Regions from separate parts of the Burkholderia sp. NLJ2 genome, predicted to be linked through region 1. Evidence: predicted binding sites of a transcription regulator. Region 1 holds the regulator's gene; each other region holds the start of a gene.
What was found. Region 1 encodes LexA, which represses DNA repair genes until DNA is damaged. Its sites were predicted from a motif close to ACTGTATNNNNATACAGT; they were not measured.
Positions count from the first base shown of each region.

Region 2: recA (recombinase RecA) is a predicted target of LexA. The motif match lies at 4,875-4,892, and genes of this name have one in related genera.
Region 3: R9B84_RS30410 (DUF2471 family protein) is a predicted target of LexA. The motif match lies at 6,339-6,356, and genes of this name have one in related genera.

Region 1 covers NZ_CP137808.1:1,758,082-1,768,405, forward strand. The annotation lists gene nodI (nodulation factor ABC transporter ATP-binding protein NodI) at 1-833, opposite strand, end outside; gene R9B84_RS08125 (universal stress protein) at 1,165-1,662, shown strand; gene R9B84_RS08130 (DUF2939 domain-containing protein) at 1,750-2,466, opposite strand; gene R9B84_RS08135 (hypothetical protein) at 2,496-2,831, opposite strand; gene lexA (transcriptional repressor LexA) at 2,858-3,505, opposite strand; gene R9B84_RS08145 (sulfate ABC transporter substrate-binding protein) at 3,770-4,807, shown strand; gene cysT (sulfate ABC transporter permease subunit CysT) at 4,930-5,823, shown strand; gene cysW (sulfate ABC transporter permease subunit CysW) at 5,820-6,770, shown strand; gene R9B84_RS08160 (sulfate/molybdate ABC transporter ATP-binding protein) at 6,784-7,842, shown strand; gene R9B84_RS08165 (CysB family HTH-type transcriptional regulator) at 7,918-8,844, shown strand; gene R9B84_RS08170 (DUF805 domain-containing protein) at 9,465-9,851, shown strand; gene R9B84_RS08175 (sugar ABC transporter substrate-binding protein) at 10,167-10,324, shown strand, end outside.
Region 2 covers NZ_CP137808.1:2,999,110-3,009,433, reverse strand. The annotation lists gene R9B84_RS13875 (LysR family transcriptional regulator) at 1-95, shown strand, start outside; tRNA gene R9B84_RS13870 (tRNA-Met) at 366-442, opposite strand; gene R9B84_RS13865 (MFS transporter) at 599-2,257, opposite strand; gene R9B84_RS13860 (sensor histidine kinase N-terminal domain-containing protein) at 2,484-4,031, opposite strand; gene R9B84_RS13855 (response regulator) at 4,049-4,777, opposite strand; gene recA (recombinase RecA) at 4,968-6,038, shown strand; gene recX (recombination regulator RecX) at 6,038-6,907, shown strand; gene R9B84_RS13840 (DUF2889 domain-containing protein) at 7,052-7,660, shown strand; gene sucC (ADP-forming succinate--CoA ligase subunit beta) at 7,729-8,895, shown strand; gene sucD (succinate--CoA ligase subunit alpha) at 8,960-9,841, shown strand; gene R9B84_RS13825 (TerC family protein) at 9,999-10,324, shown strand, end outside.
Region 3 covers NZ_CP137810.1:1,792,408-1,802,731, forward strand. The annotation lists gene andR (anthranilate 1,2-dioxygenase regulatory protein AndR) at 1-771, shown strand, start outside; gene R9B84_RS30380 (LysR family transcriptional regulator) at 918-1,808, opposite strand; gene R9B84_RS30385 (muconate/chloromuconate family cycloisomerase) at 1,900-3,033, shown strand; gene catA (catechol 1,2-dioxygenase) at 3,066-3,968, shown strand; gene catC (muconolactone Delta-isomerase) at 4,012-4,302, shown strand; gene R9B84_RS30400 (NAD(P)H-dependent oxidoreductase) at 4,440-5,219, opposite strand; gene R9B84_RS30405 (LysR family transcriptional regulator) at 5,306-6,199, shown strand; gene R9B84_RS30410 (DUF2471 family protein) at 6,420-6,830, shown strand; gene R9B84_RS30415 (FAD-dependent oxidoreductase) at 6,937-8,970, opposite strand; gene R9B84_RS30420 (AraC family transcriptional regulator) at 9,046-10,128, shown strand; gene R9B84_RS30425 (aconitase X swivel domain-containing protein) at 10,153-10,324, opposite strand, start outside.

The DNA of each region.
Region 1 (10,324 bases):
CGACCCTTGATCCGCGCGCTGAGCGGCTCCGGGTCGCTCACGTAGCAGAACAGCGTCTCGCCGCTGATCTCGGTGTGCTTCGCGAACGCCGACAACTCGTCGCGCAACGCGGCCGGGTCGGGCCCGTAGATCTCGATCACGTCGCAGCCGATCTCCGATTCGATCAGCGCATGCGGCGCGCCTTCGGCGATCTTCCGGCCTTCCTCGATGACGCACAGGCGGTCGCACAGACGTTCGGCTTCTTCCATGAAATGCGTGGTGATCAGGATCGTCTTGCCGCGCGCGAGCAGCGAACGCAGCCGCTCCCACATCAGGTGCCGCGCTTGCGGATCGAGGCCGGTCGTCGGCTCGTCGAGCACCAGCACGTCGGGATCGTTGACGAGCGCGCGGGCGAGCGTGAGGCGGCGCTTCATGCCGCCGGACAGCTCGCCGACCTTTGCATCGGCTTTGTTCTCGAGCTTCGCGAACTCGAGCAGCGGCTGCACGAGCGCGCGCGCAGCCTGCGCCGACATCCCGAAATAGCGGCTGAACACGAGCAGGTTTTCGCGCACGGTGAAATCGGGGTCGAGATTGTCGAACTGCGGGACGACGCCGACGCGTTGGCGCGCAAGCCGTGCACGCGATGGAACCGGTTCGCCGCACAGCGAAATGGTGCCCGCATCAGGATACGCGAGGCCGAGCAGCATCTTCAGCGTGGTGGTCTTGCCGGCGCCGTTCGGCCCGAGCAGGCCGTAGCATTCGCCGGCCTGCACGTTGAAGGACAGGCCGTTGACGACGAGCTTGTCGCCATAGCGCTTTTCGACGTTGCGGAGATCGATCGGTGCGACGGACATGGGTATGTTGTCGTTGTAAGCGGGCGCTTTCCGCCGCCCGATGCGTGGCCGGTTGGCGAACGGATCGGGCGAACGCGTGTCACATGGGCATGACCGAAGCGCACGACGCCGGCGCGTCACGAACCGCTGGGGTACGAACGGGCCATTCTAGTGCATCGGCTGCGTCTCTTCAGCGCATGCCTGCACGATGCGATGCATGTGCGCACCGATCGTGCACCGCATCATCGCGCACGCGCCGAGCGGGGCGAATCAGCGTTTTCCATCCCTTGCGTCCTGAATTGCGGCGCACCATGATGAATGCGTAGGCTCGTTGTCGCGATAGGGAGGTTTCATGGCTAGCTACAACAAGATTTTGCTGTGTTACGACGGCTCGCTCGAAGGGCGCAAGGCACTGCGTTGCGGCGCCAATCTGGCAATGGACCTGAAGGCCGAAACGCACTTGCTGTCGGTCGTCGACATGCGATCGAGCATTGCGCAAAGCGCAGGGCTGCTGACCGATGTCGCGTGTGGCCGCTTCGAGGAAACCGCGCGCGAAATCCTGCAGGAAGGCGTGAACTGGCTGCGCGAGCGCGGCGTGCAGGCCGAAGGCCATTTTGCGTTCGGTTACCCGATCGACGAAATCGCGAATCTCGCGTCGGAGCTGAAGGTCGACCTCGTCGTCGTCGGCCACCGGTGCCGCAGCGGGCTGTCGAGATGGTGGATGGGGTCGGGCAATACGCAACTGCTCGATCGCGTGAACTGCAGCATTCTGGTTGCGTGTTCGTCGGCGGAAGAGCAGAAGGCCGAAATCGCGCGCGAGCGTGAAGCGGCCACGGCGAGCGGCAAATGATCTGATGACGCAATGACGGCCTGACCGGCGATGCGCGCCGGTCAGGCGCCGCGCCGCATCAGCGGCGCGGGCGTTGACCGCGGCCGGCTACGCATGCAGGTCGATCGCGGACAGCTTCCACGAGAACAGGCCGAAGCGGTGGAATATCGCCGCATAGCGCGTGCCGTCGGCACTGCGCTGGTAGGTCACGACGAAATCGTCGACATTCCGGTAGCCCGCGCTGGTTTGCTGCTGATGCGGCGTGTGCGTTGCATCGTTCGCGCTGGCCGGTGCGGCGGCGGCCGGCGCCGGCGATGACGCAGCCGCGGCGGCTGCGTTGCTGCCCGGAACGGCTGCGCTCGCCGGAGCCGGATTGGCGGGTGGTGCGGCCGGTGCACTGCCCGGTGCATTGCCTTGCGGCAGATTCGACCATTCGGGCGGGCGCTCGCCCGGATTGCCGCGTGGCGGCAATCCGCTCATCAGCGCGGCCACGCCCTCCGGAGTCGCGTACGCATCGACCAGCGGGCCGATCAGCGCGGACCCGATCAACGCACCGATCACCGCGAACGGATTGTCTTTCTTCACCGCGTCGATCCGGCGCATCAACTCTTCCGTAACCTGCTGCTTCAGGCTGATGCGCAACGACGGAAAATCGACATATTCACTGATGGCCTGCGCATCGCGTGCATCGATCGCCGATTTCAGGCGACCGAGCGCGACGTACGGCGATGCGTATGCGTAGCCGATCGCCGCAATGACGGCGACGGCCAGCACGACGATCAGCAGTGGCTTGAGCCGCCATGTGCGGCCCGAGGATCCAGTCACGTTGCCTCCGGTGCGGGAATGCTCCGCAATCAGAGACCGCCTTGCGCGGCCGATCGTTCCTCCGCGATGCAGTGATCGATCATCCGGCACACGGCATCGATCGTGCCGACCATGATCAGGCGCGACCGGCCGTGATAGACGCGCACCGGGGCGCGGCGCGCGGGTTCCGCATGATTCAGGCCGGCGTTCAGCGATACCCGCGCGAAAGCGGGGAGCGCCGATGGCAGCAGGGACGCCTGCCGTTCGACTGCGACTTCTTCTTTCACAGGCGCTGCCGCGGACAGCGGCGCGCAAGGCGTGCGGCCGCGCAGATGACGCAGGCGACCGAATTGACGGAAAGGCAGCAGGCGGGCAAGGCGTTCCATGATGTTCTCCTAAGCGAGACGGAATGTCAGAGTTCGCCCGAGCGGATCAGCCCGACGGCGATGCCTTCCAGCGCGAATTCCGCGCTGCCGGCCTTGACGAAGATGTTTTCGTAATCCGGGTTCTCCGCGATCAGCTCGAGACCGCCCGGCCGGCGCATCAGGCGCTTGACCGTGACGTCGTCGCCGAGACGCGCGACGATGATCTGGCCGTCCTTTGCCTCCGTGCGCTTCTGCACGGCGAGGAGGTCGCCATCGAGAATGCCGGCATCGCGCATCGACAGGCCGCGCACCTTCAGCAGGTAATCGGGCTTGCTGGAGAACAGCGCGGGATCGCACGCGTAATGCTGCGAGATGTGCTCCTGCGCGAGGATCGGGCTACCGGCCGCGACGCGGCCGACGAGCGGCAGCGACAGTTGCATCAGGCTGGCGTGCGGCAGCGTGAACTGGTGCGGGGAATCTTCGAGGCCGAGCAGGCGGATGCCGCGCGATGCGCCGGCGGCCAGCTCGATCACGCCCTTGCGCGCCAGTGCGCGCAGATGCTCCTCGGCCGCATTCGGCGAGCTGAAGCCCAGTTCGGCCGCGATCTCGGCACGGGTGGGCGGGAATCCGGAGCGCTCGATCGCGCGACGGATCAAGTCGAACACTTGCTGCTGACGGGCGGTGAGTTTGGTCATGGCTCAACTGTATGGATAGACAGTGAGCTGTATTTTTATACAGTACTTCGCGAATTTCAAGTGTTACTTGAGGTTCGACGCGATCACGCCGGTTCCGGCGTGATTTCGTGACGTTCGGACGCCGGTTCATCTGCCGCAACCGTCCATCCCGTATGCGTTAGCACTTTTGAGTATTAAAAAATGAAGAACGATTATTTTTAATCATGTAACCCGTTCGTTAGACTGGCCCGACATCGCAATACCGACAACACTGGAGAACCAAGGATGGCGAAGCGCAATACGGGGCTGGTGGGCGGAGTGGGCCGCCTGATCGCAACACTCGCGCTGGGCGCGGCGGCGACGCTGGGCGTTGCGACGCACGCGCAGGCCGATACGACCTTCCTGAACGTGTCGTACGACCCGACGCGCGAGCTGTATCAGGATTTCAACCAGGCGTTCGGCAAGGAGTGGAAGGCGAAGACGGGCGAGACCGTCAACTTCAAGCAGTCGCACGGCGGCTCGGGCGCGCAGGCGCGCTCGGTGCTCGACGGCCTGCAGGCCGACGTCGTCACGCTGGCGCTCGCGTACGACATCGACGCGCTCGCGAACAAGGGGCTCGTCAACAAGGACTGGCAGAAGCGCCTGCCCGACAACGCGTCGCCGTACACGTCGACGATCGTGTTCCTCGTGCGCAAGGGCAATCCGAAGGGGATCAAGGATTGGGACGACCTGACCAAGCCGGGCATCTCGATCGTCACGCCGAACCCGAAGACGTCGGGCGGCGCGCGCTGGAACTACCTGGCCGCGTGGGCATATGCGGTGCACAAGCCGGGCGGCAACGAGCAGACGGCGAAGGAATTCGTCACGAAGCTGTACAAGAACGCGGGCGTGCTCGATTCCGGCGCGCGCGGCGCGACCACGAGCTTCGTGCAGCGCGGGATCGGCGACGTGCTGATCGCATGGGAAAACGAGGCATTCCTGTCGGTCAAGGAGTTCGGCACCGACAAGTTCGAGATCGTCGTGCCGTCGGTGAGCATCCTGGCCGAGCCGCCCGTCGCGGTGGTCGACAAGGTGGTCGACAAGAAGGGCACGCGCAAGCTGGCCGACGCGTACCTGAACTTCCTGTACAGCCCGCAGGGCCAGGAGATCGCGGCGCGCAACTACTACCGGCCGCGTTCGAAGAACGTGCCGGCGGAACTGACCAAGCAGTTCCCGAAGCTGAAGCTGTACACGGTCGACGACACGTTCGGCGGCTGGACGAATGCGCAGAAGACGCATTTCGCGGACGGCGGCGTGTTCGATTCGATCTACAAGCCGCAGTAACGCCATAACGACAGCGGTGCGCCACGACAGCGCGCCGCATCCCCGACGGGCCGCCGGCGCAATTCATCGCGCCGGCGTTTGCGTCGGACCCATGAGCAGCATCGACCCAGCAAGAGCATCCGATGACGACGTACACCTTTCGCAAGCCGAGCGCGCTGCCCGGTTTCGGCGTGACGCTCGGCATCACGGTGGCCTATTTGAGCCTCGTGGTGCTGATTCCGCTCGCCGCCACGTTCCTGAAGACCGCGACGCTGTCGTGGGACCAGTTCGTCACCGCCGTCACGTCGCCGCGCGTGCTCGCGTCGTACCGGCTGACGTTCTCGGCCGCGCTCGGCGGCGCGCTGATCAACGCCGTGTTCGGCTTCCTCGTCGCGTGGGTGCTCGTGCGCTACACGTTCCCGTTCAAGCGCCTCGTCGATGCGATCGTCGACCTGCCGTTCGCGCTGCCGACGTCGGTCGCCGGCATCTCGCTCGCGGCCGTTTACGCGACCAACGGCTGGGTCGGCCAGTATCTCGCGCCGCTCGGCATCAAGATCGCGTTCACGCCGGCCGGCGTGCTGGTCGCGCTGACCTTCATCGGGCTGCCGTTCGTCGTGCGCACCGTGCAGCCGGTGCTCGAGGATTTCGAGCGCGAGCAGGAAGAGGCCGCTGCGTGCCTCGGCGCGTCGCGCTGGCTGACGTTCCGCCGCGTCGTGCTGCCGGCCGTGCTGCCGGCGCTGCTGACCGGTTTCGCGCTGGCATTCGCACGCGCGCTCGGCGAATACGGGTCGGTGATCTTCATCGCCGGCAACGTGCCGATGAAATCCGAGATCACGTCGCTGCTCATCATCACGAAGCTCGAGCAGTACGACTACGCGGGCGCGACCGCGCTCGCGGTCGTGATGCTGGTCGTGTCGTTCCTGATGCTGCTGCTGATCAACACGCTGCAATGGTATTTGCAGCGCAGGACGAGCAAGGGTGCAAGCGGCCCCGCGCCCGCGACCGTTACCGCAACCGCAGCAGGAGGCCAGCAATGAGCCAGGAGGCCACCGTCGTGCTGAAAACCCCGTCGTCGGCCGCGCAAGGGCGCGCCGCGAATCGGCTCGACCCCGTCAGCGAGTCGCGCGTCGTGCGCTGGCTGCTCACGGGCATCGCGCTGACGTTCCTCGCGTTCTTCCTCGTCGTGCCGCTCGCCGCGGTGTTCGTCGAGGCGCTGCGCAAGGGCGTCGGCTTCTATCTCGAATCGCTGGCCGATCCCGACGCATGGGCGGCGATCAAGCTGACGCTGACCGTCGCCGCGATCGCCGTGCCGCTGAACCTCGTGTTCGGCGTGTGCGCGTCGTGGGCGATCGCGAAGTTCGAATTCCGCGGCAAGGCGCTGCTGACGACGCTGATCGACCTGCCGTTCTCCGTGTCGCCGGTGATCTCCGGCCTCGTGTACGTGCTGCTGTTCGGCGCGCAGGGCTGGCTCGGGCCGTGGCTGCAGGATCACGACGTGCAGATCATCTTCGCGGTGCCGGGCATCGTGCTCGCGACGATCTTCGTCACGTTCCCGTTCGTCGCGCGCGAGCTGATTCCGCTGATGCAGGCGCAGGGCACCGACGAGGAAGAGGCCGCGCGCGTGCTCGGCGCGTCGGGCTGGCAGATCTTCCGCCGCGTGACGCTGCCGAACGTGAGGTGGGGCCTGCTGTACGGCGTGATCCTGTGCAATGCGCGCGCGATGGGCGAGTTCGGCGCGGTATCGGTCGTGTCGGGCCACATCCGCGGCGTGACCGACACGATGCCGCTGCACGTCGAGATCCTGTACAACGAATACAACTTCGCGGCGGCGTTCGCGGTGGCGTCGGTGCTGGCGCTGCTCGCGCTCGTCACGCTCGCGCTGAAGCTGCTCGCCGAGCGTCATCTCGCCGCCGAACTGGCCGGCGCGCGCGACGCCGTTCCCGCACATGCCGGCCCTGTCGCCGCCGTTTCGTCGAAATCGTAAAGAGGCAACCAGAATGGGTATCACCGTCCGTAACCTTCAGAAGCGCTTCGGCGACTTCACGGCGCTCGACAACGTCTCGCTCGACTTTCCGCCCGGCGAGCTGGTCGCGCTGCTCGGGCCGTCCGGCTGCGGCAAGACCACGCTGTTGCGCGTGATCGCGGGCCTCGAGCACGCGGACGCCGGCCAGGTCGTGCTGCAGGGGCTCGACGTCGCGTCGGTCGGTGCGCGCGACCGCCAGGTCGGTTTCGTGTTCCAGCACTACGCGCTGTTCCGTCACATGACGGTGTTCGAGAACGTTGCGTTCGGGCTGCGCGTGAAGCCGCGCCGCGAGCGGCCGTCGGAAGCCGTAATCCGCGACAAGGTGCACGAATTGCTGAAGCTCGTGCAGCTCGACTGGCTCGCGCAGCGCTATCCGTCCGAGTTGTCGGGCGGCCAGCGCCAGCGCATCGCGCTCGCCCGCGCGCTCGCGGTCGAGCCGAAGGTGCTGCTGCTCGACGAACCGTTCGGCGCGCTCGACGCGAAGGTCCGCAAGGAACTGCGCGGCTGGCTGCGCCGTCTGCACGACGACCTGCACATCTCGACGATCTTCGTCACGCACGACCAGGAGGAGGCGCTGGAAGTGGCCGATCGAATCGTCGTGCTGAACCGCGGCCACGTCGAGCAGGTCGGCAGCCCGCAGGACGTCTACGATCATCCGCAGAGCGCGTTCGTGTACGAGTTCCTCGGCGCGGCGAACCGGCTGCCGGGCACGGTCGCCGGGCGCGGCTTCGTCGCCGAGGGCGCTGCTGCGCCGATCGAGGTCGACGCCGATTTCGCGGGCCCTGCGAACGCGTACGTGCGCCCGCACGACCTGCAGCTTTGGCCGGCAGGCGAAGGGCACCGGGACGGCATTGCGGTGGACGTGCGCCGCGTGATCCCGCTCGGCGGTTCGGTGCGCGTCGAGCTCGAGGCGCGCGCGGGCGGTGCGCTCGAGGCGGAACTCGATCGCGACGCGTGGCGTGCGCTCTCGCTGCAGGTCGGCGACGGCGCGACGGCCGTGCCGCGCGCGGTGCGCGTGTTTCCCGCGCGTTGAAGCGAGAATGCAGGGCAGGGGGCGGAATTCGCTCCGATTCGACAATCAAACAACGACAGCCTAAGAGGCATACCCATGAATTTTCAGCAATTGCGGTTCGTGCGCGAAGCGGTGCGCCAGAACATGAACCTGACGGAAGTCGCGAACGTGCTGTACACGTCCCAGTCGGGCGTGTCGAAGCAGATCAAGGATCTCGAGGATGAACTGGGCGTCGACATCTTCATTCGACGCGGCAAGCGGCTGACGGGCCTCACGGAGCCCGGCAAGGCCGTGCACCAGTTGATCGAGCGGATGCTGCTCGACGCCGAGAACCTGCGCCGCGTCGCACGCCAGTTCGCGGACCAGGACAGCGGCCACCTCGTCGTCGCGACGACGCACACGCAGGCGCGCTATGCGCTGCCGAAGGTGATCCGGCAGTTCACCGACGTGTTCCCGAAGGTGCATCTCGCGCTCCGTCAGGGCAGCCCGCAGCAGATCGCGCAGATGATCCTGAACGGCGAGGCCGATCTCGGCATCTCGACCGAGGCGCTCGACCGCTATCCGGACATCGTCACGTTCCCGTGCTATTCGTGGCACCACACGGTCGTCGTGCCGAAGGGGCATCCGCTGGTCGGCCGCGAGAACCTGACGCTCGAGGAAATCGCCGAGTATCCGATCATCACGTACGACCAGGACTTCACGGGCCGCTCGCACATCGACCAGGCGTTCACGGCGGCAGGTGCCGTGCCCGACGTCGTGCTGACCGCGATCGACGCGGACGTGATCAAGACTTATGTCGAGCTCGGGATGGGGATCGGCGTCGTCGCGGCGATGGCTTACGATCCGCAGCGTGACACGGGCCTCGTCGCGCTCGATACGCAGCACCTGTTCGAAGCGAGCACGACGCGGGTCGGGCTGCGCAAGGGCGCGTTCCTGCGCGCGTATGCGTACCGGCTGATCGAGATGTTCGCGCCGCACCTGAACGAAGCGGAAATCTCGGCGCTGTTGCGCGAAGCCGTCTGACGGCAGCAGTTCTCGCGCCGTCCAGGCTGTTGCCCCGGACGGCGCGGCGTGCGTTCGCCCGATGCGATGCGCAGCGCGGCGGCAGGGGCGGTGCCGCCATCATGGTTGGCCGATTCATCGACCCATCGACCGCAGTCGCGGTTTTCAATCTTTCCAGTCCGATTCGCCGCACGCGGCGATCGACACGCGTTCGCCTGTCAGCAGAAAAACGAGACGGCACATCCGAACGCTTCGTTTCGGCCACTCGGCCAGGCCGAACGGGCCATTTTTCGGAAGATATGATTCAATGCGCGTGAATGCCGGATGACGGGCATTCGAGCCGCTCCTCGGTCGTCATCCCGACCGGCCGGCCAGCATCTGCAATGCAACACGCAACTCACGCCGCCAGGACGAGGCGCGGAAAGCGAAACTGGCAGGCAATCCGCATCCAGAAAAATACGCGCGCGGAAGGTCGCCTCCGACACAGTCGACGACACATTGCGCAGCACGCAGCACGCAACACGCAGCACGCAACACGCAACACGCAACACGCAACACGCAACACGCAACACGCAACACGCAACACGCAACACGCAACACGCAGCACGCAGCACGCAGCACGCACGAAGAAGAGGTAAACAATGAATCTCAAATGGTTTCTCTTTTCCTTCGAAGGCCGGATCGGGCGCATGCCGTGGTGGATCTACGCGCTGGTTTCCGCGTTGGTCAGCGCGTTTTTCGACGCAGGTTCCCGCGGTTCGTCGAATGACGATCTGCCGCTGCTGGCGATGCTCGTGCTGTTCGCGATCGCGGTCGTCGCGGTGTGGTCGTCGATTGCCGTCGGCGTGAAGCGGCTGCACGACATCGACAAGTCGGGGTGGTGGATGCTGCTGCTCTTCGTACCGATCGTCGGCGCGATTGCGCTGTTCGTGATGAACGGCTTCATCGCCGGCACGCCGCATGCGAACCGCTTCGGCGCGCCGCCGTCGGCCGACGAAGACGAGCCGGCGCCGCAGGACCCGGCGTGACGCGCTGCGGCCTCCGCAAGTGTGGTTTTTGCGCGTCGCGACGCACGATCGCGCACTCCGAAAAAACCCTTAAATATTGATCAGACAGGTTGCGCGTCGACACGAATCGGTACAGCATAGCTTTCACTCCGCCGGCTTCCAGCCGGCGGTGGCGCGTCAACGACAGCACGCGCCAGGCAGTCGGCCGTCTGCCTCGCTTCCATTCCGTGGTACCGACAGCAGCATCGATGGCCATTGCTCGGGTAGTGTGGCGCAAACGTTTGCTCACATTAAAACAACAGTCCGGCCCTTCGGGCCAGTCGCCAGGAGATGTGTATGAATGTCCGCTTTCGCCGTCGCTTTCTGACCGCCGCGCTTGCCGCCGTCGCGGTCGCCGCCGCACCGGCTGTCCACGCGCAATCTGCGGCCAAGCCGAAGGTCGCGCTCGTGATGAAGTCGCTCGCCAACGAGTTCTTCCTGACCATGGAAACCGG
Region 2 (10,324 bases), 1.2 Mb from region 1:
TCGAGTCGACACCGGCGCTGGAGGGCGGCGAGAACTGGCGCGGCAAGGTGCTTGCGCATGCGGCGAAGCTGGAGAGAGGGTCGGTGGCGGCGTGATGGGGCGGTGCGGCCTGGTTGTCGGCTGCGCCGGTTTCATAGGAATCATCAAACGCCGTCGATTGTTTTGCCTTACGGCAGAAGCGCTGTGAATTCCATGCCCGGCATTTCCAGGGTTTCGCTGTCTTCGACTCGCCGCAGGTTTTCGATTCATGGGAATCGCTGAGGGACGTCGTACGATGCCGACCGCGACCGGGAGCGTTTTGCGGAGAGAAGTACTTTGAGGCGCAAAGAAAAAGGGCCCAGCTTGCGCTGGGCCCTTTTTGCATTTGGTGGCGAATCAGGGATTCGAACCCCGGACCTGCGGATTATGATTCCGTCGCTCTAACCGACTGAGCTAATTCGCCGAAGAAATAAATTATGCCGATGAGGCTTCTGGCTGTCAACACCTTTTTTCATCTTCCGTGAAAAAAGTTGCCGGCAGCCCGAGCCGGCCTCGTCGCGGAGCCGGTTGCCAGTCACCGGGGCAAGCCCGGTGACCGCCGCCAGCCCGCGCCTTGACCTCAATCCTGCGCGTAGATGTTCGAGTCCTTCGTCTCCTTGACGAACAGCAGGCCGATCACGAACGTGGCCAGCGCGATGATGATCGGATACCAGAGCCCCGAATAGATGTTGCCCTTCGCCGCGACGATCGCGAACGCGGTTGCCGGCAGGAAGCCGCCGAACCAGCCGTTGCCGATGTGATACGGCAGCGACATCGACGTATAGCGGATCCGCGTCGGGAACATCTCGACCAGCATCGCGGCGATCGGCCCGTAGACCATCGTCACGTAGATCACGAGGATCGTCAGGATCACGATCGTCATCGGCCAGTTGAGCTGCGCGGGGTCGGCCTTCGCCGGATAGCCCGCCGACTTCAGCGTGGTCGCGAGCGTCTTGTCGAACGCCGCCCCCTTCGCCTTTGCGTCAGCCCCCTTGGCGTCGTACGCGTCGATCACGGTGTCGCCCACCTTGATCTGCGCGGTCGTGCCGGCCGGCGCCGCGACGTTCTCGTAGTTCAGGCCGGCCTTCGCGAGCGCGCTCTTCGCGATGTCGCACGAGTCGGTGAACTTCGACGTGCCGACCGGGTTGAACTGGAACGAGCAGGTGGCCGGATCGGCGACGACGGTGATCGGCGCCTTCTGCGTGGCGATCTCGAGCTGCGGGTTCGCGTAGTGCGTGAGCGCCTTGAACAGCGGGAAGTAGGTCAGCGCCGCGATCAGGCAGCCCGCGAGGATGATCGGCTTGCGGCCGATCTTGTCCGACAGCGAACCGAAGAACAGGAAGAACGGCGTGCCGATCAGGAGCGCGATCGCGATCAGGATGTTCGCGCTTGCACCGTCGACCTTCAGCGTCTGCGTGAGGAAGAACAGCGCGTAGAACTGGCCCGTGTACCACACGACGGCCTGGCCGGCCGTCAGGCCGACGAGCGCGATGATCACGATCTTCAGGTTCTTCCACTGGCCGAACGCTTCGGTCAGCGGTGCCTTCGACGTCTTGCCTTCCGCCTTGATGCGCAGGAACACCGGCGATTCGTTCAACTGCAGCCGGATCCACACCGACACCGCGAGCAGTGCGATCGATGCGACGAACGGAATGCGCCAGCCCCAGCTGCCGAACGCTTCCTCGCCGATGAACGTGCGCACGCCGAGGATCACGAGCAGCGACAGGAACAGCCCGAGCGTCGCGGTCGTCTGGATCCACGCGGTGTAGAAGCCGCGACGGTTCGCCGGCGCATGCTCGGCGACGTAGGTCGCCGCACCGCCGTACTCGCCGCCGAGCGCGAGGCCCTGCAACAGCCGCATCGCGATGAAGATCACGGGCGCGGCGATGCCGATCGACGCGTAGCCGGGCAGGAACCCGACCACGAACGTCGAGATGCCCATGATCACGATCGTCACGAGGAACGTGTGCTTGCGTCCCACCATGTCGCCGAGCCGGCCGAACACGATCGCGCCGAACGGTCGAACCGCGAAGCCGGCCGCGAAGCCGAGCAGCGTGAAGATGAATGCGGCGGTCGGATTGACGCCGGAGAAGAAGCTCTTGCTGATGTAGGCCGCGAGTGACCCGGCCAGGTAAAAGTCGTACCACTCGAACACGGTCCCGAGCGACGACGCGAAGATCACCTTCTTTTCTTCGCCCGTCATCGGCGCGTGCGAAATTTGCCCGCCTAACGTTGCCATGAATCGTCTCCAAGTCCCTTGATATAGATATGCGGCCGCCTTGGGTGGGCGGGCCTGTCGACGATTATTGGCACGGAAACTTACGGCGCACTGACTTGCGCGGATAAAACGACTGCGTGTTAACCCGCGACGAATCGGGAGCTTCGCGCGTCGATTGTGGCGCGAACGTCCGGCAAACCGCCGGTTTCGGCGCGATTGCGGCGCGTTGCTGCGGTGCGCGTCAGGGTTAATCCGGGGCGGCTTCCGCCAGCGGCAGGCTGATGCGCACGAGCGTGCCGGCGAGGCGGGGCGCCTGCTGGTAGACGTGATCGTCGAGCGTCAGCGTGCCGCCGTGCTGCGTGGCGATTTCGCGCACGATCGCGAGCCCGAGGCCGCTGCCGTCGCCTTCGCGGCCGAGGATCCGGTAGAAGCGCTCGACGACGCGCTCGCGCTCGGCGGTCGGGATGCCGGGGCCCGTGTCCTCGACTTCGAGATGCACGAGCCGCGCCGCGGGCTCGGCATGCACGCGCACGGTGATGCGGCCGCCTGCCGGCGTGTAGCGGATCGCGTTGTCGATCAGGTTGCCGAGCATCTCGCGCAGCATCACCGGATTGCCGTCGACGTCGAGCGGCGCGTCGTCCGGCGGGCCTTCGTAACCGAGATCCATCCGCTTCGCGAGCGCGGCCTGCACCCAGTCGCGCACCGCGCGCCGCGCGAGCGCGGCGATCTCGACCGGCTCGAACGTGAGCCCGCTCGCGCGGTTCTCGGCGCGCGCGAGCGCAAGCAGTTGCGTGACGAGCCGCGCGGCCTGCTCGGAGCTCGTCGCGATCTGCTCGAGCGAGCGCTGCACGTCGGGCGGGACGGGGTGGCGCAGCGCGAACTCGGCCTGCGTGCGCAGGCCCGCGAGCGGCGTCTTCATCTGGTGCGCGGCGTCGGCGATGAAGCGCTTTTGCAGCGCCATGTTCTGTTCGAGACGCGCGAGCAGGTCGTTGAACGACGTGACGAGCGGTTCGATCTCGGGCGGCGCGCGCTGCGCCTCGACGGGCGACAGGTCGTCGGGCCGCCGCGCGCGGATGTGCGCCTGCAGCGCGTTGAGCGGCGCGAGCCCGCGCGACAGCCCGAACCAGACGAGCAGGATCGCGAGCGGCAGGATCACGAACTGCGGCAGGATCACGCCCTTGATGATGTCGTTCGCGAGCGCGTTGCGCTTGTCGAGCGTCTCGCCGACCTGCACGAGCACGGGCTGCACGCCGCTCGCTTGCGGCAGCGCGACCGTCGTATACGCGACGCGCACGTCGTTGCCGCGCAGCAGGTCGTCGCGAAACACGACGACGCCCGGCGGCGGGCGGTCCTCGTCGCGCGGCAGCGGCATGTCGGCTTCGCCCGCGACCAGCTCGCCGCGCGTGCCGAGCACCTGGAAGTAAACGCTGTCGACGTTGTCCGCGCGCAGGAAGTCGCGCGCCTGCTCCGGCAGCGTCAGCTCGGCGACACCGTTGACCGGGTGGATCTGCCGTGCGAGCACGTATGCGTTGGTTTCAAGCGTGCGGTCGAACGGGCTGTTCGCGATCGTTTTCGCGACGAGATAGGTGACGGCGATGCTCATCGGCCACAGCAGCAGCAGCGGCGCGAGCATCCAGTCGAGGATTTCGCCGAACAGCGAGCGCGGGCGCGGGGCCTCGGCCGCATCGGTTTCGTCGGGCGGTGCGAACGGGTTCTCGTAGCGCGCGTCGCGCGCCTCGTCGGCGGCCGACGACGGCGCGCCGGTCGGGTGGCGGGAATGGGCCGGCGTGGCCATCGCGGCGACGCCCGGCTTCAGCGCAGCGGCGTGCCGGCCACCGCGGGCTGGGGCGCTGTCGTGTCGGCCGGCGCGGCGGGCGCGACCTTTTCCAGGCAATAGCCGAGGCCGCGCACGGTCGAGATCCGCACGCCGCTCGGTTCGATCTTCTTGCGCAGCCGGTGCACGTAGACTTCGATCGCGTTGTTGCTGACTTCCTCGCCCCATTCGCACAGATGGTCGACGAGCTGCTCCTTCGACACGAGCCGGCCGATCCGCTGCAGCAGCACCTCGAGCAGGCCGAGCTCGCGCGCGGAGAGATCGAGCACGCGTTCGTTCGCATACGCGATGCGGCCGACCTGGTCGAACGCGAGCGAGCCGTGCCGCACGACGGTCGGGCCGCCGCCCGCGCCGCGCCGGGTCAGCGCACGCACGCGCGCCTCGAGCTCGTTGAGCGCGAACGGCTTGGCCATGTAATCGTCCGCACCGAGGTCGAGCCCCTTCACGCGCTCGTCGACGCTGTCGGCGGCGGTCAGGATCAGCACGGGGAGGTTGGAATTGCGGGCGCGCAGGCGCTTGAGCACGTCGAGCCCGGACATTTTCGGCAGCCCGAGATCGAGGATCAGCAGGTCGAATGACTGCATCGACAGTGCGGTATCGGCGTCGACGCCGCTCTTCACGTGGTCGGCCGCATAGCCCGATTGGCGGAGTGACCGGGTGAGGCCGTCCGCGAGTATGCTGTCGTCTTCGGCGATGAGAATTCGCATGTTGCTGACCGATGGCCGGCAGGGCGTTCACGCCGGCGCGGCTGTCTCCGAAGTTATTTGTGTATAACGCAGCCCGCATTGCGGGCTTGCATAAAACACTGTTTTTTTATACAGTGTCTGCATTCGTGGGCGGCGCTTGAAAGCGGGCGCGCCTTTAACAGACGCTGCTCATCATAGCAAAGGACGATTCATGGAAGAAAGCAAGAAGGGCTCCGGGATGACCGCCGAGAAGAGCAAGGCGCTGGCGGCCGCACTCGCGCAGATCGAGAAGCAGTTCGGCAAAGGGTCGATCATGCGGATGGGCGACGGCGAGGCGGCCGAGGACATCCAGGTCGTCTCCACGGGTTCGCTGGGGCTCGACATCGCGCTCGGCGTCGGCGGCCTGCCGCGCGGCCGGGTGGTCGAGATCTACGGTCCGGAATCGTCCGGTAAAACCACGCTCACGCTGCAGGTGATCGCCGAGCTGCAGAAGATCGGCGGCACGGCCGCGTTCATCGATGCCGAGCACGCGCTCGACGTCCAGTACGCGTCGAAGCTCGGCGTGAACGTGCCGGAGCTGCTGATCTCGCAGCCGGACACCGGCGAGCAGGCGCTGGAAATCACCGATGCGCTGGTGCGCTCGGGCTCGGTCGACATGATCGTCATCGACTCGGTCGCGGCGCTCGTGCCGAAGGCCGAAATCGAAGGCGAGATGGGCGATTCGCTGCCGGGTCTGCAGGCCCGCCTGATGTCGCAGGCGCTGCGCAAGCTCACCGGCACGATCAAGCGCACGAACTGCCTGGTGATCTTCATCAACCAGATTCGTATGAAGATTGGTGTGATGTTCGGCAACCCGGAAACCACGACGGGCGGCAACGCGCTGAAGTTCTATGCGTCGGTGCGTCTCGACATCCGCCGGATCGGCTCGATCAAGAAGAACGACGAGGTGATCGGCAACGAAACCCGCGTGAAGGTCGTCAAGAACAAGGTATCGCCGCCGTTCCGCGAAGCGATCTTCGACATCCTGTATGGCGAGGGCATTTCGCGTCAGGGCGAGATCATCGATCTCGGCGTGCAGGCGAAGATCGTCGACAAGGCGGGCGCCTGGTACAGCTACAACGGCGAGAAGATCGGCCAAGGCAAGGACAACGCGCGTGAATTCCTGCGCGAGAATCCGGAAATCGCGCGCGAGATCGAGAACCGCATCCGCGAATCGCTCGGCGTCGTCGCAATGCCCGATGGTGCAGGCAACGAAGCCGAGGCGGTGGACGAAGAAGAGTGATGGTCGGGCGCCGAGGTCAGGCTGGCGAGCCGGAGGAGAGCGACGCGCCGGAAACGGCGGATCGCTCCGGCCGGCGAGCCGGATCCTCGGGCGCCGATCGGCGGGTCGCCGGCAGCAACGCCGCGAACCGCACCGCGACGAGGGCATCCGACGATGCCCTCGTTTCGTTTGAGATTGCCGCGCCGGACGATCCGTTCGACGACGATGAATCGTTCGACGCGCACGACCGGTCCCGCCGTCGCGTGTCCGGTGTCAGCTTCCCGGGCGATCGCGCATCCGATGCGTCGGCGCCTGCGACGGAAGATGTCTATACGCGCAGCAGCCAGCATCCGCGCCGCACGCGCCGTGCGGCGGGCGGTGCTTCAAGCGCTGCTTCCGGCAACGATCCGGGCGCCGGCGAACGCAAGTCGTCGAAGCCGCCGCGTTCGTTGAAAGGCCGCGCGCTCGGTTATCTGTCGAGGCGTGAATACAGCCGCACGGAACTCGCGCGCAAGCTCGCGCCGTATGTCGGCGAAGACGAGTCCGTCGAACCGGTGCTCGATGCGCTGGAGAAGGATGGCTGGCTGTCCGACGCGCGCTTTGCCGAGAGCCTCGTGCATCGTCGTGCGTCGCGCGTCGGTGTCGCACGCATCGTCAGCGAGCTGAAGCGCCATGCGGTCGGCGACGTCCTCGTCGAGGAAGTGAACGCGCAGTTGCACGAGACCGAATGGGTGCGCGCGCAGGCTGTCTGGCGCAAGAAGTTCGGTGCACTGCCGCAAACACCGGCCGAGCGTGCGAAGCAGGCGCGCTTTCTCGCCGCGCGCGGCTTCTCGAGCGCGACCATCGTGAAGTTGCTGAAGGTCGGCGACGATTTCCCGATCGACGATTGATCGCTCCGAGCGCGCGTGGCGCGCGATTTTGCTGCAACGCAACCGCTTCCGGACAGGCGGGAATACCCGCCGTCGCGTCAAACTGTCTCAAATACCCAATATGCTAAAATCCTTTGGTTTTCCTCTTCGGCCTCAACCTCCAGCATGCCGCTATCCGAGCCCGTGCCCCGTCAGTTGCGACATCGACGCGCAATCCGAGCGGAAGCTTACGAGCGCGGCGACGGCTTGTGGGACATCGAAGCCTGCCTGACCGACCACAAGCCGCGCGATGTCGCGCTTGCGTCGGGCATCCGGCCCCAAGGCCTGCCGATCCACGAACTCTGGCTGCGCGTGACTATCGATCGTGAACTCAATGTCGTCGACGCCGAAGCGTCTTCGGAATGGGTGCCCTATCCCGGTCAGTGTCAATCCGCCCCTCCCGCCTATCGGGCCCTCATCGGGCTCAATCTCTTCCGCCACTTCCGCCGCGATGCGAACCGACTTTTGTCCGGTGTCGCAGGCTGCTCCCATCTCACCGAACTGTGCGCCGTGCTGCCGACGGCAGCGATCCAGGCGTTCGCCGGTGACGTGTGGAACGTGCGCGAGGAGGGGGGCGAAGGGCCGGATCAGGACGGCGTGCACGACGAACCGCCTTTCCAGCTCGGCCGCTGCCGTGCGCTGCGGTTCGACGGCGAGGTCGTGCGGCAGTACTACCCGCGCTGGTATGGCGCGGAGCGGCCGAACGTGCCCGGTGAAGGCAGCACGAAGGAATGAACGGAAATCATTCGAAGAAGCGTCTTAAGCGACTTTTCATCCAACTCTCAGACTGAAGGGAATCACGCATGAAGATTCACGAGTACCAGGGTAAGGAAATCCTGCGGAAATTCGGAGTCGCGGTACCGCGCGGCAAGCCGGCGTTCTCGGTTGACGAGGCCGTCAAGGTGGCGGAAGAGCTGGGCGGCCCGGTGTGGGTCGTGAAGGCTCAGATTCACGCGGGTGGCCGTGGCAAGGGCGGCGGCGTGAAGGTGGCGAAGTCGATCGAGCAAGTTCGCGAATACGCGAACCAGATCCTCGGCATGCAGCTCGTCACGCACCAGACCGGTCCGGAAGGCCAGAAGGTCAACCGTCTGATGGTCGAAGAAGGCGCCGACATCAAGCAGGAACTGTATGTCAGCCTCGTCGTTGATCGCGTGACGCAAAAGATCGTTCTGATGGGTTCGAGCGAAGGCGGCATGGACATCGAAGAAGTTGCCGAAAAGCACCCGGAACTGATCCACAAGGTCATCGTCGAGCCGTCGACCGGCCTGCTCGACGCCCAGGCCGACGACCTCGCCGCGAAGATCGGCGTGCCGGCTGCTTCGATTCCGCAAGCGCGTGCCATCCTGCAAGGCCTGTACAAGGCATTCTGGGAAACCGACGCGTCGCTGGCTGAAATCAACCCGCTGAACGTCTCCGGCGACGGCAAGGTCATCGCACTCGACGCGAAGTTCAACTTCGACTCGAACGCGCTGTTCCGTCATCCGGAAATCGTCGCGTACCGCGATCTGGACGAAGAAGATCCGGCTGAAATCGAAGCGTCGAAGTTCGACCTCGCGTACATCTCGCTCGACGGCAACATCGGCTGTCTCGTGAACGGCGCAGGCCTGGCGATGGCGACGATGGACACCATCAAGCTGTTCGGCGGCGAACCGGCGAACTTCCTGGACGTCGGCGGAGGAGCTACGACCGAGAAGGTCACGGAAGCGTTCAAGCTGATGCTGAAGAACCCGGATCTGAAGGCGATCCTCGTGAACATCTTCGGCGGCATCATGCGCTGCGACGTGATCGCGGAAGGCGTGATCGCCGGTTCGAAGGCCGTGAACCTGAAGGTGCCGCTCGTCGTGCGCATGAAGGGCACGAACGAGGACCTCGGCAAGAAGATGCTGGCCGACTCGGGCCTGCCGATCATCTCGGCGGACAGCATGGAAGAAGCCGCGCAGAAGGTCGTCACGGCTGCCGAAGGCAAGTAACGCTATCGAATACGCATGGCGGCGCGGCAGATACGCGACGCCAATCGAACAGAGGTCAAAATACATGTCGATTCTGATCAACAAGGACACGAAGGTCATCACGCAGGGCATCACCGGCAAAACCGGTCAGTTCCATACGCGCGCCTGCCGTGAATATGCAAACGGCCGCGAAGCATTCGTCGCGGGCGTGAACCCGAAGAAGGCCGGCGAAGATTTCGAAGGCATTCCGATCTACGCGAGCGTCAAGGAAGCGAAGGAAGAAACCGGCGCGACCGTGTCGGTCATCTACGTTCCGCCGGCAGGCGCTGCCGCTGCGATCTGGGAAGCGGTCGAAGCCGATCTGGATCTCGCGATCTGCATCACGGAAGGCATCCCCGTCCGCGACATGATCGAAGTGAAGGACCGCATGCGCCGCGAAGGCCGCAAGACGCTGCTGCTCGGGCCGAACTGCCCGGGCACGATCACGCCGGACGAACTGAAGATCGGCATCATGCCGGGTCACATCCACCGCAAGGGCCGCATCGGCGTCGTGTCGCGTTCGGGCACGCTGACGTATGAAGCCGTTGCGCAGCTGACGGCACTCGGCCTCGGCCAGTCGTCGGCAGTCGGTATTGGCGGCGACCCGATCAACGGTCTGAAGCACATCGACGTGATGAAGATGTTCAACGACGATCCGGATACGGATGCGGTCGTGATGATCGGCGAAATCGGCGGTCCGGACGAAGCCAATGCGGCCGAGTGGATCAAGGCCAACATGAAGAAGCCGGTCGTCGGCTTCATCGCGGGTGTCACGGCGCCTCCGGGCAAGCGCATGGGCCACGCCGGCGCGCTGATCTCGGGCGGTGCGGATACGGCCGAAGCGAAGCTGGAAATCATGGAAGCGTGCGGCATCACCGTCACGCGCAACCCGTCGGAAATGGGCCGCCTGCTGAAGGCAGCGCTGTAATATTTCCGCCTGGGTTCGTCCTGCAGAAAACGCCGGCTTTGCCGGCGTTTTTTGTTATGCTCGCGCAATGAATTCGTAAGCACCGGGCATGCGCTACGCATGTGCCGGCGACGAACCGGGCCGCCCGCCGGGTGGCCATATCCTGCACCTCACCCCCATGCTCGAATTCCTGACGTCGCTGCACTGGGGCGCCGTTCTCCAGATCGTCATCATCGATATCCTGCTCGGCGGCGACAATGCGGTCGTGATCGCGCTCGCCTGCCGCAACCTGCCGGCGAACCAGCGGCTGCGCGGCGTCGTCTGGGGCACCGCGGGGGCGATCCTGCTGCGCGTCGCGCTGATCACGTTCGCGGTCGCGCTGCTCGACGTGCCATTCCTGAAGATCGGCGGCGGGCTGCTGCTGCTGTGGATCGGCGTCAAGCTGATGGCGCCGGCCGCCGACGCGCACGACCACATCAAGCCGGCCGACCGGCTGTGGGACGC
Region 3 (10,324 bases), on a different replicon from region 1:
GCGTTCGGCGACGCGATGCGCGTACAGGTCGACGCGGTCGACGGCTATTACCTGCTGATGTTCTGCCTGTCCGGCCAGGCCGAGGTGCGCGCGATGGGGCGGCAACTCGGCGTCGACGGCCAGACCGGCGTGCTGTGCGCGCCCGGCGAGCCGTTCGACGCGGTGCTGTCCGCCGATTGCGAGCAGTTCGTGCTGCGCATCGACGCGGCGACCGTCGGCTCGCTGACGGGCGACCCGCGCGCGACGCTCGACCCTGTGCTGCATATCAGCGACGCCGCGCTCGCCGCATGGCGCCAGCAACTGATGCTCGTCGCGGGTTCGCCCGAACTGCTCGAACGCGCGAACGCGAACCCGCGCGTCGCGTCGCAGCTCGAGCACCTGCTGATCGACCTGCTGATCGAAGGCCACCCGCCGTCCATGCTGCTTGCGTCGCACCGCGACCCGGCGCCGGGCTTCGTGCGGCGCGCGCAGGAGTTCGTGAACGCGTATTACGCGCAGCCGCTGCAGCTCGCCGATATCGTCCGCGCCGCCAACGTGCCGGAGCGGACGCTGCGCGACGCGTTCCTGCAGTTCCGCGGGATGAGCCCGATGCAATACCTGCGCGCGACGCGGCTCGACCATGCGCGCGAGCTGCTGCGCGGCGCGGCGTCCGACCGTCGAATTGCCGATGTCGCGCTCGACTGCGGGTTCACGCACCTTGGCCGGTTCGCAATCGCGTACCGGGAGAAGTTCGGGGAATCGCCGTCGGAGACGCTCGACGGGAAGCGTTAACGAGGAGTCCGCCGGCGCACCCGGCGGCTTGCGCAACCGGCAACGGCATCACGCGGAACGGCATGACATCGCGATGCCCTCTCCGCATTCGGCAGCCCACGCCGAAACAGACCGTTAGTTGCGACTTTTAAAACCGGCGACGATCGTTACGCCGCCGGTACGATCATCTCCCGCGCGATCGCGCAGAACGCTGCAGTCGCGGCGCTTTCGCCGTGCAGCCGGCGGCTCATGATGATCGGCGACGTCGCGGCCGGTTCCGGCAGCCGCCGGTACACGACACCCCTCACGCGCACGCCCTCCACGCTCTCCGGCACCAGCGACACGCCGACCTGCGCGGCGACGAGCCCGAGCGCCGTCTGCAATTCCCGCACTTCATGGACGGCCGCCGGCACCAGCCCGCCGTCGCGCAATGCGGACAGCTGCTGATCGGCGAAGCTCGGCCGCGGCGTGCTCGGATAGACGATCAGCGTCTCGTTCGCGATATCCGCGAGCGCGAGCGGCCGGTCGGGGTCGGCAAGCGGATGCCCGGCCGGCAGCGCCGCAATCAGCTTTTCCTCGATCAGCGCCTCGCGCACGACCTGGTCGTCGTCGAAACGCAGGCGGCCAAACCCGACGTCGATCCGCCCGCCCTTCAGCGCGCCGAGCTGCTCCAGCGTGAACATTTCGATCAGCGACAGCTCGACGTCCGGCTGCGCCTCGCGAAACGCGCGGATCACGTCCGGCAGCGCGCCGTACAGCGTCGACGGCACGAAGCCGATCACGATCCGCTCCGACAATTGCGCGAGCCGCCGCGTCAGCGGGCCGAGTTCGTCGGCCTGGTCGACGAGGCGCTTCGCCTGCGCATAGAACACGCGCCCGGCGTCCGTCAGCTTCAGCGGCCGCGCACCGCGCTCGAACAGCGGCAGCCCGATCTCGTCCTCGATCGCCTGGAGTTGCCGACTCAGCGGCGGCTGCGTCATGTGCAGCCGCTCGGCCGCCCGCGTGATGTTCATTTCCTCGGCGACGGCGATGAAGTAGCGGAGCTGGCGCAATTCCATTTCATGCCTCAAAGGTATGGAAGTAGTCGGAAAGAGTGTTGGACGACGCGGGGCGGAAATTCCTACCATGTGCACCAACAGGAGGAATCGCATGATAGCAACTGCCGCCACCATCGAACGCATCGAGACGCTGCTCGTCGACGTGCCGACGATCAGGCCCCACAAATTGTCGGTCGCCACGATGAATTGCCAGACCCTCGTACTGGTCCGAATTCGATGCACGGACGGTATCGAAGGCGTCGGCGAGGCGACGACCATCGGCGGCCTCGCGTACGGCGAGGAGAGCCCCGAAAGCATCAAGGTCAACATCGACACCTACTTCGCGCCGCTGCTGCAGGGCATGGACGCGACGCGCCCGGGCGCCGCGATGGCGCGGGCACGCAAGCTGTTCCAGGGCAACCGCTTCGCGAAGTGCGCGATCGAGACTGCGCTGTTCGACGCGCAGGCACAGCGTGTCGGCGTGCCACTGTCCGAGCTGTTCGGCGGCCGCAGGACCGATGCGGTGGACGTCGCATGGACGCTCGCGAGCGGCGACACGCAGCGCGACATCGCGGAAGCCGAAGCGATGCTCGAAGCGCGCCGCCATCGTGCATTCAAGCTGAAGATCGGCTCGAACGCGGTCGCGGATGACGTCGCGCACGTGGTCGCGATCAAGCGCGCGCTCGGCGAGCGCGGCGACGTGCGTGTCGACGTGAACCAGGCGTGGAGCGAAACCGACGCGATCTGGGCTGGCGCGCGGCTCGCGGACGCCGGCGTGAGCCTGGTCGAGCAGCCGATCGCCGCAACCAACCGCGCGGGGCTGAAGCGCCTCACGCAGCTCGCGCAGGTTCCGATCATGGCCGACGAGGCGCTGCACGGCCCCGTCGATGCGTTCGCGCTCGCGCAGGATCGCGCAGCCGACGTGTTCGCGGTGAAGATCGCGCAATCGGGCGGCCTGCAGGGCGCGGCGAGCGTCGCGTCGATCGCGGCGGCGGCCGGCATCGAACTGTACGGCGGCACGATGCTCGAGGGCGCGGCCGGCACGATGGCGTCCGCGCAACTGTTCAGCACGTTCGACTCGCTGAAATGGGGCACCGAGCTGTTCGGCCCGCTGCTGCTCACCGAGGAAATCCTCGTCGAGCCGCTGCGCTACCAGGATTTCAAGCTGCACCTGCCGGCGACGCCCGGCCTCGGCATCACCTTCGACTGGGCCCGCATCGAACGGATGCGACGCGACGCCCGCTGATCCCCACACGACAACCGAAACCGGAGACACAGATGAACAAGCCAGCCATCGACGCACTGCTGAAGACCTTCGACGACGCCGCCGAGAAACCCGGCAACCCGCGCGTGCGCGCGATCGTCAACCGGATCGTGAAGGACATCTGCTACACGATCGAGGACTTCGACGTGCAGCCGAGCGAGTTCTGGACGGCCCTCAACTACCTGAACGAAGCCGGCCGCGAATTCGGACTGATCGCCGCGGGCCTCGGCCTCGAGCGCTTCCTCGACGTGCGGATGGACGAGGCCGAGGAAAAGGCCGGCATCCAGGGCGGTACGCCGCGCACGATCGAAGGACCGCTGTATGTCGCCGGTGCGCCGGAATCGGTCGGCCATGCGCGCCTCGACGACGGCACCGCTCCGGGCCAGACGCTCATCATGCGCGGCCAGGTGCTCGGCACCGACGGCGCGCCGCTCGCGAATGCGCTGGTCGAGGTATGGCACGCGAACCATCTCGGCAATTATTCGTACTTCGATCAATCGCAGCCCGCGTTCAACCTGCGCCGCTCGATCCGCACCGATGCCGAAGGCCGCTACAGCTTCCGCAGCGTGCTGCCGGTCGGCTACAGCGTGCCGCCGGGCAGCAAGACCGAGCAGCTGCTCGACCAGCTGGGCCGCCACGGCCATCGTCCGGCGCACATTCACTTCTTCGTTTCGGCGGACGGTTATCGTAAGCTGACGACGCAGATCAACATCGAAGGCGATCCGCACATCTGGGACGACTTCGCATTCGCGACCCGCGAAGGGCTGATCCCGAAGGTCAAGCAGGCCGAAGGCGCGGAAGGCAAGCCGTACGGTGTCGACGGGCAGTTCGCGCTGATCGACTTCGATTTCTCGCTGCTCAAGGAAAAGCAGGACGTACCGGCGAGCGAAGTCGAGCGAGCGCGCGCGCAAGCCTGAGCGGCCTTCCCGTTCGACGAATCGATAACGCAAGGAGTGCAGGATGCTGTTTCATGTGGAAATGACGGTCCGTCTGCCGGCGGACATGGATCCGGTCAAGGCGGCAACGCTGAAGGCGGAAGAAAAGGCGATGTGCCAGCGGCTGATGAACGAAGGGATCTGGCGACATCTGTGGCGGATCGCGGGGCGCTATGCGAACGTCAGCATTTTCGATGTCGAGAGCGTGCAGCAACTGCATGACCTGCTCAGTCAATTGCCGCTGTTTCCGTATATGGAGCTCGAGGTGCGGGCGCTGTGCCGGCATCCGTCTTCGGTGCGGGAAGACGATCGGTAAATCAAGGTGAATCGCGGCCGTTACCCACGACCGCGAGACAGGCGACACTGGTAGCCGGCGATTTCTCGCAGGGCGCCCGTGTCGTTTTGCATTCCGCGGTAGCGGGTGCCGCACCGCATCGGGATGCGCGGCATCTGTCACGCGGCCAGATGCGCCGCAAACCCCGCCTTCCCCGGCGCGACCTCCTCCTTCAGCGTCAACCCCGGAATCTCGTAATCGCCCGCGTTCTGCCGCCGGAACGGAATCGGCTGCGTGGTCCACAGATCGTCGAGACGCCTGCCGAGCGCCGCGCGCGTTCCCTCGAAGCGCGCGTCGTTCATCTTTCCCGTCCGGTAGATCACGAACGGCGGCAGCACGTCGAAACCCGGGTAATACAGAATCCCGTGCTGGATCGGAAACAGCACGTCGTCGATCGGCCCGTTGATGCCGCGCGGGCTGTAGTGCGATTCCCACCCGCCCGCCGTGACGATCACCATCGCCCGCTTGCCGGCAAGCGAACCTTCGCCGTAGCGGTTACCCCAGCGCGTATCCGAATGCTCGCCGACGCCATAGGCAAAACCGTACGCATACACACGCTCGACCCAGCCCTTCATGATCGCCGGCATCGAGAACCACCACAGCGGAAACTGCAGGATCACCGCATCGGCCCACTTCAGCTTGTCCTGCTCGCGCGCGATGTCTTCGCTTTGCGTGCCCGTCGCGAACGCGTGCTTCGAGTCGAGCGACGGATCGAAACGCGCATCGGGCGCACGATCGGTCACGTCGTTCGCGTCGAACGCCGCCTTCCAGTTCATCGCATAGAGGTCGGTCACCTGCACGCTGTGGCCCGCCGCTTCGAGATGCTCGACGGCAAAGTCGCGTAGCGCGCCGTTCAGCGAACGCGGTTCGGGATGGGCATAAACGATCAGCACATTCATGTTCGTCACTCCGTTGATTGAATGACTGCAGGATGCCGCCGCCGAAGGTATATTTGAAATGAATTCCTGATATTCCAGGTATAGCCATGAATAATCTCAGACGACTCGACCTGAACCTGCTCGTCACGCTGGACGTGCTGCTCGTCGAGCACAACGTCACGCGCGCGGCCGAGAAGCTGAACATGTCGCAACCGTCGGTCAGCGTGCAGTTGCAGAAACTGCGCGACCTGTTCGGCGACCCTCTGCTGCTGCCGGGGCCGCGCGGGATGCGGCCGACCGCGCGCGCGGAAGCGCTGCGCGAGCCGTTGCGGGACGCGCTGGAAGCCGTCGAACGCGCGGTGATTCCCGCCACGCCGTTCGATCCCGCGACCGCGACGAACACGTGGCGCGTGGCCGCGACCGACTACGGCGAATCGACGATCGTGCTGCCCGCGCTGAACACGCTGCGGGCGGCCGCGCCCGGTACGCGGCTGGCCGTCGTCGAGCTCGTGCCGCCGCGCATCGAGCAGGATGCGGAGCGCAACGGCATCGACCTGGCCTTCCATACGACCGAGGGCTCGCCGGCCGGCATGCGGCGCCTGCCGCTGTTCGTCGAGCGATACGTGCTCATCGGCCGCGCCGGGCATCCGAAGCTGAAGCGGCGCCCCACGCTCGCGCAGTTCGGCGCGCTGGAACACGTGATCGTGTCGCCCGACGGCGGCGGCTTCTTCGGCGTGACGGACGAAGCGCTCGCGAAAGTTGGCGCCACGCGGCGCGTCGTGCTGTCCGTGCCGCATTTCCTGTTCGTGATGTCGGCCGTCGCCAGCACCGATCTCGTCGCGATGCTGCCCGAGCGGCTCGTGCGCGACGTGCCTGCGCTGCGCGTCGTGGAAGCGCCGGTCGAGGTGCCCGGCTATGAAATGTCGATGCTGTGGCACGAACGCGTGCATCGCGATCCGGCGCATCGGTGGCTGCGGGAGACGATTGCGGCATCGGTATAAGCCAACGACGGCGGCCGGATTCGGCACGGCGGGGAACAGCGTGCCGGACGGCGCCCGATTGCCGGTTTCGGCCGCCTTCGCCAGGGCCGCCCGGCCCTGCTGCAAGATTCTTCATTCGGGACTTGAAACCGCCTCGAACACTGTATATATTTACAGTGCTTTTGCACCATTTGACCCGAATTCCGTCACCCATCGACGGACGGATTTTTGTGAGGCGACCATGTTCCAGTCATCCGCATTCGATCCCGAGCAACCCGGTTTCAACCCGATCCACTTCGAGCGCGCCGCGCGGCAGGCGGTCGTCGATCTTCAACGCGTCGTCGGCGCCCCCGCGCAGCGGGCGCTCGGCCTGCGGCGGCGCAGCCATCCGGCCGCGGTCCGCACGATGAGCTGGCAGGCGCTGTTGAATGTCGAGGAGCTTGCGTTCTCGAACGCCGGTTTCCTGAACCGCAACGATCCGACCGTCGTCGATGCATTCATCCGGCTGCGCGACAGCCGAATGGTCGCGGCGGACATCGAGGAAGCCGTCGACTGGAAGCGCGACGACGACGATCTGCCTGCCGTCTATCTGATCGTCAAGGCGATGCTCGAAGCGGAAGAGACAGAGGCACAGCGCGTCGAGATGGAATGACCCCGGCGGCCGGCGCGGCCTTCCGGTCAGGGCCGCGCCGGCGCGAGCGCCGAATCCTGGGACAGCGCATGCCATCGCGGCCACGCGTAGCCGCGCCATCGAGCGATCAGAGCCGCGCCGCGAGCCGCGCGCCCTGATCGATCGCGCGCTTCGCATCGAGTTCGGCGGCCAGTTCCGCGCCGCCGATCAGGTGCACCGAGCGCCCGGCCGCCTGCAGCGGCGCAAGCAACGCGCGCTGCGGCTCCTGCCCCGTGCAGAGCACGATCGTGTCGGCTTCGATCAGCTCGTGATCGGTGCGTTGCTCGCCGTACGACACGTGCAGCCCGCGCGCATCGATTCGCTCGTAGTTCACGCCGCCGATCATCTTCACCTGCTTCATCTTCAGCGTCGCGCGGTGAATCCAGCCAGTCGTCTTGCCGAGCCCCTTGCCGAGCGGCGCGGCCTTGCGCTGCAGCAGCGTCACTTCACGCGCGGGCGCCGCAACCTGCGCACGCGTCACGCCACCGCGCGTCGCGGCCGGGTCGGTCACGCCCCACTCGGCCTTCCACTCTTCCAGATCGAGTGCCGGCGACTCGCCGTCCTGTACCAGATACTCGGCGACATCGAAGCCGATCCCGCCCGCGCCCACCACCGCGACACGCCTGCCGACCGGCTGCTTGCCCGCGAGCACGTCGATATAGCTGAGCACGTTCGGCCCGTCCTGCCCGGGAATCTTCGGGTCGCGCGGCGCGACGCCGGTCGCAAGCACGATCTCGTCGTAGCCGCCCGCGATCAGGTCGCTCGCGTCGACGCGGCGGTTCAGGTGCAGGTTCACGCCGGTCAGCTCGACCTGGCGACCGAAGTAGCGCAGCGCTTCATGAAACTCTTCCTTGCCCGGAACCTGCTTCGCCATGTTGAACTGGCCGCCGATCTCGGCGGCGCCGTCGAACAGGTCGACCTGGTGGCCGCGCTGCGCGAGCACGGTCGAGCATGCGAGCCCGGCCGGCCCCGCGCCGACCACCGCGATGCGCTTCGGCTGCTGCGCGGGCGTGTATTTCAGCTCCGTCTCGTGGCACGCGCGCGGGTTCAGCAGGCACGACGCAATCTTGTTCTTGAACGCGTGATCGAGACACGCCTGGTTGCAGCCGATGCAGGTGTTGATCTCGTCGGCGCGGCCCTGCGCGGCCTTGACGACGAACTCGGCATCCGCGAGCAGCGGGCGCGCCATCGACACCATGTCCGCGCAGCCGTCCGCGAGGATCTGCTCGGCCACTTCCGGCCGGTTGATCCGGTTGGTCGTCACGAGCGGAATGCCGACTTCGCCCTTCATCTTCTTCGTCACCCACGCGAACGCGCCGCGCGGCACCGACGTCGCGATCGTCGGCACGCGCGCCTCGTGCCAGCCGATCCCCGTGTTGATGATCGTCGCGCCCGCGCGCTCGACGGCCTTCGCAAGCTGCACCGTTTCGCTCCAGTCGCTGCCGTCCGGAATCAGGTCGAGCATCGACAGCCGGTAGATCAGGATGAAATCGCGGCCGACCGCTTCGCGCGTGCGCTCGATGATCTCGATCGGCAAGCGGATGCGGTTCTCGTACGAACCGCCCCACCGGTCGGTGCGCTTGTTCGTATGCATCGAGATGAACTGGTTGATCAGGTAGCCCTCGGAGCCCATGATCTCGACGCCGTCGTAGCCGGCTTCGCGCGCGAGCTTCGCACAGCGGACGAACGCGCGAATCTGCCGCTCGACGCCGCCCGCGCTCAGTTCGTGCGGCGCGAACGGCGAAATCGGCGACTTGATCTTCGACGGCGCGACCGCGAACGGGTGGTAACCATAGCGGCCCGTATGCAGGATCTGCAGCGCGATCTTGCCGTCCTCGGCATGCACGGCGCCGGTGATCTCGCGATGCCGCCGCGCGGCGGCCGACGTCATCAGCGTGCCGCCGAACGGCTTGGTCCAGCCGGCCACGTTCGGCGCGAAGCCGCCCGTCACGATCAGGCCGACGCCGCCGCGTGCGCGTTCGGCGAAATATTCAGCGAGCCGCGGCAGCGTCTTGCGGCTGTCCTCGAGGCCCGTGTGCATCGAGCCCATCAGCACGCGGTTCTTCAGCGTCGTGAAGCCGAGATCGAGCGGCGCGAGCAGGTGGGGAAAGGGGGTCGTCATGATGATCCTGCCAGTAAGCGATGCCTGCCATCGTAGGCGCGCGCCGCCTTGAACGTGAGGGGGCAAACAGCCATAATGCTTGTCATTTCCGGCCAAAATGACATGACCTCCCCACTCGCCAAGGACCGCCTCGGGCTGCGCCGGCCGACGATTCCGGTCGCCTATACGCGTCTGCTGCTGCAGGCGCTGGCCGCGCGCGGCGTCGACCTGGCCGCCGTGCGTGCCGGCACGGGCCTGCGCGACGCGGTGCTGGCCGAACCCGACGCGCGCGTCGCGCCGTCGCAATGGGGGCGGCTCGTGCTCAACGCGATCGAGATCGGCGGCGATCCGGGCATCGGGCTCGCGTTCGGGCTGTTGCTCAAGCCGACCGTGCACGGCTTTCTCGGTTACGCGACGCTGACCGCGCGGGACATCCGCGAAGCGCTGTCCGTCACGCAACGCTACTTCCGGATGCGCAACCGCCAATATCGGCTGACCTATGCGGAAGACGAACGCGGCGCGACGCTCGAGCTGCACGGCGTGCAGGCCAGCCCCGTGCTGCAGCATCACGTGATGTTCGAATTCGTGCTGACCGGGCTCGCGCAGAACATCTCGCAATGGGCCGGCCGCGCGTCGCCGCCAATCGCGCTGCAATTCATGTGGCCGGAGCCCGCGTATTTCGCGCGCTATCGCGACCAGTTGCCGCCGGTCGAATTCGGTTGCGCGGCAAACGCGCTGTGGATCGCCCGGGACGTGCTCGACTGGCCGCTGCCTCTCGCCGACGAAGTCGCGCACCGGCAGGCGCTCGTGCAGGTCGAGCGCGAGTATGCACAGGTGCGGCAGGAGGAAGGCGATCTGGTCGAACGCGTGCGCGCGGAGCTGGCGCGATCGGCTGGCGTCTATCCGGGGCCTGAAACACTCGCCGACGCGCTGCTCGTCTCGACGCGCACGCTGCGGCGCCGGCTGGAGGAAGCCGGTTCGAGCTATCGGCACTTGCTCGACGAAGCGCGGTTTCGCGACGCGAAGCAGTTGCTCGCCGCGTCGGATCTCGACCTGAAGACGATCGCCGAGCGGCTGCAATTCACCGACCCGGCGAATTTCACGCGCGCGTTCCGGCGCTGGGCCGGGCAGACGCCGAGCGCGTATCGGGAAGCGGCCGGCGACCCGTCGCACGAGTAAATCGGCTGGCTGGCGCGCGATGCGTCAGCCGCCGAGATAGATCCGCGCACCGCCATCCCCGTCGCCCGCCTCGATCCGCACCTCGCCGGTTGCGGCGACGATCGCGTCATACACGTCATCGGTCACGCACACCACCGGCACCGCGATCGCATACAGCTCGGCGGCGACGATCGCGCCGATCGAGATGATCAGGTCG